2 regions of the Paenibacillus sp. sgz302190 genome follow, and region 1 is predicted to be linked to the other one. Evidence: riboswitches for the same ligand, from Rfam matches in the RefSeq annotation. Region 1 holds a riboswitch; the other holds the start of a gene.
The links. A riboswitch is a leader RNA that binds a small molecule or an ion and turns the genes downstream of it on or off. The one in region 1 is predicted to bind cobalamin.

Region 1 (5,307 bases):
CTTAGCATGTCCAGCAGAGGTTTTACTTGATGCGTGAGGCGAATCTTGCTATCATAACCATAGTATATTAAGCAAAGGTGGGTTATTCATGAGCAATCGTGCGTATAATTTTAATGCGGGGCCTGCGGCGCTTCCGCTCGAAGTGCTGCAAAAGGCGCAGGAGGAGCTTGTCGAATTTAAAGGAATCGGCATGTCGATTATGGAAATCTCCCACCGCAGCGCGGAATATGAGCAGGTCCACAACGAAACTCAGCAGCTGCTCAAACAAATTTTCGGCATTCCGGAAGGGTATCAGGTGCAATTTCTGCAAGGCGGTGCGAGCACGCAGTTTGCCATGATTCCGATGAACTTCCTCAAACAGGGCAAAGTGGGCAGCTATGTTCTGACCGGCGCTTGGGCGGAGAAAGCGGTTCAGGAAGCGGGATTGTTCGGCGAAGTGTCCATCGCAGCCAGCTCGAAAGAGCAAAAGTTTATGAAAATTCCGGATTTAAGCGAAATCAACATTCATCCGGATGCAGCCTATTTGCACCTCACTTCCAATGAAACGATCGAAGGGGCGCAGTTCCAAAGCTTTCCGGACACAGGCAGCGTGCCGCTGATCGCCGATATGTCCAGCGACATTTTGAGCCGTCCTGTCGATGTGTCGAAATTCAGCATGATCTACGCGGGCGCGCAAAAAAACCTCGGTCCGTCCGGCGTTACCGTCGCTATCCTGAAAGAGGACATGCTCCAGGATTTGCCAAAAACCATTCCAACGATGCTGCGCTATGAAATCCATGGCAAAAACAACTCGTTGTATAATACGCCGCCGGTGTACTCCATCTACATGGTAAACCTTGTGCTGAAATGGATTCAAGAGCAGGGCGGACTTGCGGCCATCGAAAAAAACAACCTCGAAAAAACAGGCCTGATCTACAGCGCGATCGATCAAAGCGGAGGCTTCTACCGCAGTCCGGTCGATGCGGGCAGCCGTTCGATGATGAACGTGACGTTCCGTCTGCAGGATGAGGAGCTTGAGAAGAAATTTATTAAAGAGTCCGAGCAGAACGGCTTTGTCGGTTTGAAAGGCCATCGCAGCGTAGGCGGATTAAGAGCTTCGACTTACAACGCGGTGACATATGCTTCCTGCAAAGCGTTGGCTGACTTTATGGCCGATTTCCAAAAGCGCAACGGATAAATCGACCGGCTGGACTTGTATCATTCAATTTTTAAAGCTATTCAGGGCGTTGTTCCGTCCCTGGATAGCTTTGTTTGGTGTTTTGGCATGAAATTGGATTTATTTGGTAGAGAGGGCTTCGTCCCGTTGTTGTTGCATGGGGGTCCTAAAGGCCTATGAGGATGCTGGCATGGACCTATTTTTTTGTTTTTGGTGCACCACTTTCGTACCGGATTATCCCCAGTTTATCCCCAGATTTGCAAGCGAATATCCCCAGCGCATTGCTCTGAATGATGAAATCAGGACTCCGATTTAGCCCGCGCCGGACAAGGAACAGCCGAAAATGACGTTCCTTATTTTGCCATTTCACGCCTTTTATCCACATATTTTTTGCCGTTTTTTATAGCTGAACGAGGCTTCCGAAATGAGAGATTTTCGAGGTTTGATAGTCGGATTTGCTCATTGACAAACACTATATCTTGATATAAATTGAAATCTATCAACTATATCTCGTGATGGATAGGTGCTTCGCGTTCTAGAGACACGCACGAAGCTTAATAGGGAAGTCCGGTGCAAATCCGGCGCGGTCCCGCCACTGTTCAGGAGGAGTTTTCATCCGATTGCCACTGGCTTGCTCCGATAGGAAAGCCGGGAAGGCGGATGGGAATGATGATCCCAAGCCAGGAGACCTGCCTATTCGTAAGAATCACCCCTACGGCAGATAGGAAGGTGTCCAGACTCCCACTCCAGTGGCAGGCGTTATGTTCGCATGTTCCTGTGGCGTATTCGGTCCTTCTTTTTGCCGAATGCGCCATTTTAATGGTTTTGACAGAAGGAGACGAAATCCCATGCTGATTGCTTACGATTCCAAGACGGGAAATGTCCGCAGATTTATTAAAAAATTAAATTTGCCTGCGGTTCAAATTGAAGAGGCGATGAAGATGGATGAACCTTTCGTGCTTGTCACCTATACGACAGGCTTTGGTCAAATTCCGGAGAAAGTCGCACACTTTTTGGAGCGGAACCATCCTAGGCTCCAAGGCGTAGCGGCCAGCGGGAACCGGAATTGGGGAGATGGATTCGCAAAGAGCGCGGACCGCATCGCCGAGCGTTACGGCGTGCCTGTGCTCGGCAAGTTTGAACTGTCCGGAACCCGGCAGGATGTTCAGCGATTTGTTCAGGAGGTGCACGCAATTGCGGCATATTGAGTTAAACAACCAGATCATGCAGCGCGGTGTCGACGGCTTTTTTCAATTGGAGAAAGACCGGGAAGCCGTGCACGAATTTATGGAAGAAGTGAACCGCAACAGCCTTCATTTTGCCGATACGGCTTCGAAGGTTCGTTACATGATAGATAACAACTTTTACGAGGATGTTTACGAGAAATATTCCGCATCCGAAGTTGAAGATACATACAAAATCACTCACGAATATAACTTCGAATTCTCCTCGTATATGGCGGCTTCGAAGTTTTATACGGATTACGCTTTGCGCAGTGACGATAAAACCCTTTATCTTGAGCATTATGCGGACCGGGTCGCGATTGTGGCGCTTTACTTGGGTCGCGGCGATGCGGAAACGGCGAAACAGTTGGCGAAATCGATGATGGAACAGCGGCTGCAGCCTGCGACGCCGACGTTTTTGAATGCCGGCAAAAGCCGCAGGGGCGAGATGGTATCCTGCTTCCTGCTGGAGATGGACGATTCGCTGAATTCGATTAACTATGTGCTGGGCACGTGCATGCAGCTGTCCAAAATCGGCGGCGGCGTGGCCGTCAATCTGTCCAAGCTGCGCGGCCGCGGAGAGTCGATCAAAGGCGTCGAGCGTGCGGCCAAAGGCATTATGCCGGTGCTCAAGCTTATGGAGGACGCTTTTTCCTATGCGGATCAGATGGGCCAGCGTAAAGGTTCCGGAGCGGCGTATTACAACATCTTCGGATGGGACCTCATGGAATTTTTGGACAGCAAAAAAATCAATGCGGACGAAAAGTCGCGCCTCAAAACGCTGTCGATCGGTTTGATCGTGCCGAATAAGTTCTACAAACTGGCCGAAGAGAACCAGCCGCTGCATGTGTTCGCGCCTTATACGGTATACAAAGCGTACGGCAAGCACCTTGACGATATGGACATGGACGAGATGTACGACACGCTGCTGGCGGACCCTAGAGTCAAAAAGAAACCGGTGATGAGCGCCCGCGAAATGCTCGTAAAAATCGCCACGACGCAGCTGGAATCCGGCTATCCTTACATGATGAACCGCAGCAATGCGAATTTGGCGCACCCGCTCAAGCAGATCGGCGCGATCAAGATGTCTAACCTTTGCACGGAAATTTTTCAGCTGCAAGAGACGTCGGAAATCGGCGATTACGGCGATGAGAACCTGATTCGCAGAGATATTAGCTGCAATCTGGCTTCCTTGAACATAGCGAATGTCATGGATCTGAAAAAGCTGCGCGAATCGGTGCACGAGGGCATGATTGCGCTGACCTCCGTCAGCGATATGACGACGGTCGCCAACGCGCCGGGCGTAGCGAAGGCGAACCGCGAGCTGCACTCGGTCGGACTGGGTGCGATGAACCTGCACGGATATTTGTCCAAAAACAAGATCAGTTATGAGAGCGAAGAAGCGAAAGATTTTGTCCGCACGTTTTTCATGGCGATGAATTTCTTCTCGATTGAAAAAAGCATGGAGATCGCGAAGTCGAAGGGCGAGACGTTCGACGGGTTCGAGCTTTCAGAATATGCCGGCGGCGCTTATTTTGACCGCTACTTGCAAACCGATTACCGCCCGGTCACAGACAAGGTGAAACAACTGTTCGAGGGCATGCAGATTCCTTCTCCGGACGATTGGGCCAAGCTGAAGGAAGAAGTGCGCGCTCACGGGCTTTACCATGCGTACAGAATGGCTATCGCTCCTACGCAAAGCATTTCGTACATCCAGAATGCGACTTCCAGCGTCATGCCGATCGTCGAGCCGATCGAAACGCGGACGTACGCGAACTCGACGACGTATTACCCGATGCCGTATTTGCGGAGAGACAATTTCTTCTTCTATAAATCGGCGTATCAAATGAACCAATTCAAAATTCTTGACCTGATTGCCGAAATCCAGACGCATGTCGATCAAGGCATTTCGACGGTGCTTCATGTCAACAGCGATGTGACGACCAGACAGCTTGCGCGCTATTATTTGTACGCTGCCCGCGTCGGGTTAAAATCGCTCTATTACACGCGGACGAACCAGCTCTCCGTTGAAGAGTGCGTCAGCTGTTCGGTGTAACGGGAAGGGGAATGAATACAAGATGACCACCAAGAGAGCCGTCAACTGGAACCGGCCTGACGACGATTTTACGATCACGTTCTGGAATCAAAATATTATGCAGTTTTGGACGGACGAAGAAATTCCTCTGTCTGACGATAAAATGTCCTGGATGACGCTGAACGAAGCGGAGCGCGACCTGTATATGAAAGTGCTGGGCGGGCTTACGCTGCTCGATACGATGCAGGGCGGCGTAGGGATGCCAAGAATTTTGGAGCATGTGGACGGGCTGCAGCGCAAAGCGGTGCTCAGCTTCATGGGCATGATGGAGCAAATTCACGCCAAATCGTACAGCAGCATTTTTACGACGCTGTCTACGACGGAGGAGATCAACGACATTTTCCTCTGGGTGGAGCGAAATCCGTATTTGCAGTTCAAGGCGAATACGATTGCCAAATATTACGACGGCATTCACACCCGCAAGGATCTGTATTTGGCTATGGCGGCATCCGTGCTGCTTGAAAGCTATTTGTTCTATAGCGGCTTTTTCTATCCGCTGTATTTGGCCGGCCAAGGCAAGATGACTAGCAGCGGCGAAATCATCGATCTGATTTTGCGCGACGAAAGCATTCACGGGCTGTATGTGGGCGTGCTTGCCCAGGAAGTGTACGAGGAGCTGACGCCGCAGGAGCAGGACGAGGCTTACGAGACTTTGACCGCGCTTCTGAAGGAGCTTCATGCGAATGAGGAAGGGTACACGGAGGATCTGTACAGCGCGATCGGCCTGGACCGGGAAGTGAAGGCGTTCCTGCGTTATAACGCGAACAAGGCGTTTATGAATCTCGGGCTCGACCCTGCATTCCCGGAAGAGGAGATCAATCCGATCGTGCTGA
Region 2 (5,989 bases), on a different contig from region 1:
TTTCAGCGTCTTGCTGCCCGTAGTCAGCATGATGCAGCCCTTTTTTTGCGCGGCGGCCTCAGCGGCCTGCTTGTAGTCGTCCACGATCGTGACGAGCGCGCTCTGCTCGTAGGCAAGACTTTGCCGCTCGAACCGCACATACGGAACTTGCGCAGCTTGCGCCGCGGCCATGGCGTTCTTCGACACCTCCTCGGCAAAAGGATGCGTGGCGTCCGCTACGACGCGAACGCCCTTGTCGGCAATCAACCGCCGCATATCCTCGGCTGTCAGCCTGCCTGTCAGCACGGGCAGCCCTGCGGCTTCCATGCTTTTGGCGGCGCTCTCCGTGACGACCGTCGTCAGCACGGCATGCCCGGCTGACCGGATCCGCAGCGCCAGCTCCCTGGCATCGCTTGTGCCCGCTAAAACGAGTATCATCGCTTCGTTCCTCCCGCGTGCTCGTGCTCATGGTCGTGGTCATGATGATGATCGTGATCGTGATGATGATGGTCGTGATCATGATCATGGTGATGGTGATGTCCGTGATCATGGTCATGGTCGTGATGATGATGGTGATCGATATGCTTCATCGCCTCTAGACGGTATTGGCACATGTCGCAGTTCATTTTAACCTCGTCCTGCACCGCTTCCAGCGCCCGGCCGATCAAAATTTCCTGCAGCAGCGGATGGAAGCCGAAGTAAGGAGCCAAATGAAATTCCTGCTCCCGATACTGCCGGCGGTATCCTTCCACCATTTCCTCCATCCGCTGAATCAAAATGCCTGTAAAAAGAAAATAAGGCAAAATAATTACTTTTTTGGCGCCGAGCTTGATGCATCGTTCCACGCCGTCATCCATCAGCGGAGCGGTAACGCCGATAAAAGCCGTCTCCACCCATTTTACTTTCAGCCGTTCCCAAAGCAGCCTGGAAATTTTGAACAGATCGCTGTTGGCATCCGGATCGCTGCTGCCCCGGCCGACGATCAAAAACGCCGTGTCCTCCAGCTCATTCTCCAGCCGAACGCCGGAATCCTGCACTCTGGACGTTAAAATGTCCAAAATTTGATCGTGTACGCCGATCGGTCTGCCGTATGTAAACCCGATATGCGGGTATTTCCGCTTAGCCTCGTCAATCGCCGCGGGAATATGAATTTTGGCATGACCGGCCGCAAATAAAATAATAGGTATGACCACAACCCGGTCCGCGCCAAGCTCGATACAGCGATCGATTCCTTGAGCGATGGTCGGCTCGACGAATTCAAGGAAACAAGTCTCTACGATAAAACCGTCCATCTTCCCGGCAATTTCCGCAATAAACTGCCGGACCTCCTCATTGCCTTCCTCATCCCGGCTTCCGTGCCCTACAAACAAGACAGCATTCATGTCTTTATCCCCTCCCAAAACTTCACCGTGCTCTATCCATAAAAAACGAACATGCTGGTATAACGTTCTAATCGCCGCAGACGGCGTTTTCAATGACGAATCCTTGCGCTTCCTGGTGGCGGTAGCCTTCTATTTCTTTAACGCGTTTAAAAAACTTGTGGAACCGCTCGTTCGGATGCCCTTCCCGCTTGTACCGCTCGACAATTCTGACGACCTGCTCGACGAGCTCCGACGGATCGATGCCTTCCGCTACCGGTTGGGCCGGATGCGCGTTTCTGCCGACGGTTTTGCCTCCCAAAAACAAATCGAACTTTTCCTTCCGGTATACGATGCCGATATCCTGCTGCACCGCGCCATAGCAAGCCATGCCGCAGCCGTTGAAGCCGATTTTCAGCTCCTTCGGTACCTCCAGATTGCCGATTCTTTGATGCAGCGCCTCCGCATAAGGAATCGATTCCCCTTTTTCCAGATTGCAAAAGTCGCAGGCTTTAATCTGCGCAACGTCGCCGATCGGCGAAAGCATGAGGCCGAGCTCGCTCAGCTCGGAAGTGATATCCTGCGGATTGTCCGTCTGGATGCGGACGATCAATTGATGGTGCGGCGAATATTCGATGTCGCCCCTGTCGCCGACGATTTCGCCCAGCGCGCATAACTGCGCCGCGCTCAACCGTTTATTTGCGATCCCCGGGCTTACCGCAAATTCAAAGATCGACTTTGTCGCGGTAAACGCCATCGGCTCCAAAGCCCCCGCAGCGCCGCCGCTGCCCCGGGAAACCAGCTCCAGCGCCTCCATCGCCAGCTGCAAAGGGCTGCTGGCTTGGGCCGCCGCTTGCGCTGCCTGCCGAACGGCCGGCTCTCCGCCGGCTGCGGCTCCCGCGCTTTCGCTCCGGTCTTCGGCCGGAGCCTCTTCCTCCTGCGCGAGCGCCCAAGGCTCCGCCTCGGCCCGCAGCCGCTGATGCGGCTTGAGCGGCTGCGTCTCCGCGCCCAGCGTATATTTGCGCTGATACCCCCGCGGGGTTATCAGCAGGCCGTCATAATTTTGGGTCGCCGAGTTGCCGATAATAATCGTTGTCAGCATCCCGATATCATGATTCAGCATATCGGCCAGCGTCGTTACGACGACGTGCTCCCGATCCCGGTATGCGCTCTTGACGATGCCGACCGGCGTTTGCGGCGAACGGTGCTGAAGCAAAATGCGCTGCGTCTCGACGATTTGCCGCGTCCTTCTTCCGCTGCGCGGGTTGTACAGCGCAATGACAAAATCCGCCTGCGCCGCGGCTTCCACCCGCCTTGCAATAAGCTCCCACGGCGTCAAATGGTCGCTCAAGCTGATCGTGCACGCATCGTGCATAATAGGCGCGCCCAGCAAGGATGCAGCGGAATTGATGGCCGAGATGCCGGGGATGATTTCAACTTCGACGCCGCCCGCTGGCGTCCACCCTTGCTCCATCAACACTTCGTAGACAAGGCCGGCCATCCCGTACACACCGGCGTCTCCGCTTGAGATGACCGCTACCTTTTTCCCCAGCTTCGCTTGTCTGACCGCCTCTTGCGCCCGGCTCACTTCCTCCGTCATTCCGGTTCTTACAATTTGTTGTTCCGAAATCAAGCCGGATATAAGATCGACATATGTATTGTAGCCGATGATGATTTCACTTTCTTGAATAGCCTCGCGCGCCCGCTTCGTAATATGTTCGAAACTTCCCGGCCCGAAACCGATGACGAGCAATTTCCCCGGCATAGCAATCACCCTTTCTAAAAACCTTTTGCACGAATAAAAAAGCATTTCCAACACAACATCATGTTAGAAATGCCTGGTTTGAACGTCTTTTCAATAAGCACAGGAGCAACCGCCCTCTAACACACCCTAATTCCTCGTAGGGCAAAAGTGTCGTTCAAACCGGGCAGGTCTCCTGACTTCGATCATACTCCCGGCGTCTTCCCGGGTATTGCCCAGTGACATGCTGCCAAGGAGAGGCTTTGCTCCAAAGCCCGATCGTTACAGTGGCGGGTCCGTGCCGGATTCTCACCGGACTTCCCTTTTAACTGAATGAAACGTATCATTCAGCACCTGGTTCCATCCATATGCAATTAAAATCATCCTATCATCAATCGTATGCATTGTCCATGCAATTATTCATAGACAGAGCGGTAGAGACCTTCCAGCAAACTCTTGTAATCGGCCGGATCGTACGCAATTTCGGAAAAGCCGACATGAATCACTTTGTTCGTCGTACGCACGACAAAAAAACTTTCTTCCGTCCGCTCCGGATCGATGTATGTATAACATTCCAGGTGAGTGCTGCCTGTTTTATTTTGCAAAAATTGCGTTGCCTCGATACTTAGATTTGCATATTTGGGCATGAAAACTCTCCTTCTTAACGAACGTTCTTTGCGGCGGCCCGATACCGGACAGAAGCGTAAAAAACAAGGTACAAACAGCTAAGAACCAGCATAAACACGCCGATAAAAACGAGCGCATCCCGCTGCTCCAGCAGCTTTATGGAATCTTGCGCGATCGCCCAGGGCTTGCGGAAAAAATCCCAGCTGTTATACCGCAAAAAGCGGCCCAAAAACACGCCAACGCTGCACAGCAGCAGCAAGACGCCGGCCAACATCCAGCTTGCGGCCGGGCGAAGCAGTCCCAACCATATTTCGTGCACGAGATAGAAGGCAAACAAGCCGACCCAAAGGGCAATAATCGCGGTAAAAGCGTTCAGCAATACGTCAAAATGTACGGGAACCGACGATTTCAAATATGTCAAATGCACCAGATCCGTCAACATATACGGAGCATTCGGCAAAAACAGGAGCCATACCAGCAATCCGATCAGCAGTCTGATGCGGAATGTTTGCTTCATATGCCACCAGTAACGAACGGCCAGCGCCGCCGCAAGCGGAATCCAGGCCAGCATCAAATTCGGCGCAATCAACCATCTGTACAGAAAGCTGCCCGACGACCCGTAAATACGGACCAGCAGCAGCGCCGTACAAGCCGCTGACGCGACCGCAAGCATACCGACCAAGTAAAACAATGCCCGATTCATTTGCACATATATTTTGAAATTCAGCAGGAACAGCTCCTTTCGACGTTTCTATTATACCGCACAATCTATGAAACACGAATTCTCTCTTTAATTTTCCGAATATTCGTACTATAATAAAACTATCACGATATCGCTTTCAAAATTTCATATTTGGAGGAGGATTCATTATGGGCGGACAGCAAACCGGCGGATTGATCTTTGTGTTCACAGGCACAAGCGGTTCCGGTCGCAAAACAATTGCGCACCAAATTGCCAAAGAGCTCGGCTTCTCATCGGTTGCATCTTACACAACACGAACTCCAAGACCTAAAGAAATCGAAGGCAGAGATTACAAATTCATTTCACGGAAAGCGTTCATCGATGCGGATATTAACGGTGAATTTTTTCAGACGGCGGAAATCGACGGAAATTTTTACGGAATCAAACGTGCGGACATCGATCAAGCTCTCAAGGAACACGGCTCTATTTACGTTATCGTCAACCGCTATGCGGCCAACCGTTTCAAATATGAGTTCGGCGAACGGGCTGTCCGAATTTTTATTTATGCAAACAAGCAGACGATTATGGAAAGGCTTCTGGCGCGCAGCACGCCGATGGACGTTATCGATCATTATATGAACCACTATATCGAGGAAGTTTCCTACCGCAAGCAATGCGAACATGTATTTGAAAATATGGACTTGAGTCAGACTACGGAACTTGTGAAAAACACAATGCTTTCCTACGTACCGGCGCCAGCAGGCTGAACCACCTAAAAAGAGACCCGCCTTTACAGGCTGGAGTCTCTTTTTTTAGCGATTCATGCTCCGCGCATGCTTGCGTCTTAACGCCACATGGCCGCCCAATAAAGAAACCGGCACGATGACGATCAGTCCGATGATTTGGTACCAAAAAGCAACGCCGGGATTGGAAATCAGAGAATCAAAGCCGACCGCCGCGCCAATCACGCCTATGCATCCGGCATTGAAGTACTCGGCCCGTTTGGCTACCTTGGCCGCTACGTAAGCGCCGTAGAAAGACCAAAACATGCCGATAACCAAAAACGCAGCCAGCCATCCCGTGTAAGAATAAATTTTCATCAGATCTTGTTCATTGTCAGATTGCGTGGACAAAAAAATGAGGCTTATGCTTGCAGAAGATAAAAAAGTCCCTACATTGTCCACAATTACGCCTAAAATTACGGCTAAAAAATGAAAACTTTTTTCGCTTTTTTTGTTTTGTTCATCCATATTATGATGTGTTTACCTTTCCTATATACTACTGCCGACTACCATTCATCATAACATGGACGTATGCGGAGTATCCAGTTTGGCGGAATATTCGCTTATTTAAGCGTGCTTATGGCGTCGCGGTCGGAGTTGCAGTTGTCGTAGCTGCAGGCGTTGTAGTCGGCGTCGAAGTGCCAGTTGCCGTTGCTGCAGGCGTAGCGGTTGGCGTCGTAGTCGGCACTGGCGTTGTCGTGGCCGAAGGTATGACAATATATCCTTTGTCCGCCAGGGAGCGAATAATTTTGACGACTTCGGCTCTAGTGATCGCTCCATTAGGAAGAAAAGTGCCGTCCGGGTAACCGTTGACCAAACC

Region 2: it holds a riboswitch for cobalamin, as region 1 does, so the genes downstream of both, cobJ (precorrin-3B C(17)-methyltransferase) here and nrdI (class Ib ribonucleoside-diphosphate reductase assembly flavoprotein NrdI) in region 1, are expected to answer to the same signal.

What each region holds. Positions count from the first base shown of each region.
Region 1 is NZ_JBZYAO010000070.1:279-5,585, forward strand. It holds gene serC (3-phosphoserine/phosphohydroxythreonine transaminase) at 89-1,177, shown strand; cobalamin riboswitch at 1,661-1,867, shown strand; gene nrdI (class Ib ribonucleoside-diphosphate reductase assembly flavoprotein NrdI) at 2,005-2,364, shown strand; gene nrdE (class 1b ribonucleoside-diphosphate reductase subunit alpha) at 2,351-4,435, shown strand; gene nrdF (class 1b ribonucleoside-diphosphate reductase subunit beta) at 4,458-5,307, shown strand, end outside.
Region 2 is NZ_JBZYAO010000005.1:30,936-36,924, reverse strand. It holds gene cobK (precorrin-6A reductase) at 1-417, opposite strand, end outside; gene AC6RNO_RS08240 (CbiX/SirB N-terminal domain-containing protein) at 414-1,361, opposite strand; gene cobJ (precorrin-3B C(17)-methyltransferase) at 1,429-3,102, opposite strand; cobalamin riboswitch at 3,248-3,451, opposite strand; gene AC6RNO_RS08230 (hypothetical protein) at 3,495-3,725, opposite strand; gene AC6RNO_RS08225 (DUF1361 domain-containing protein) at 3,740-4,408, opposite strand; gene AC6RNO_RS08220 (guanylate kinase) at 4,576-5,154, shown strand; gene AC6RNO_RS08215 (hypothetical protein) at 5,200-5,487, opposite strand; gene AC6RNO_RS08210 (S-layer homology domain-containing protein) at 5,747-5,989, opposite strand, start outside.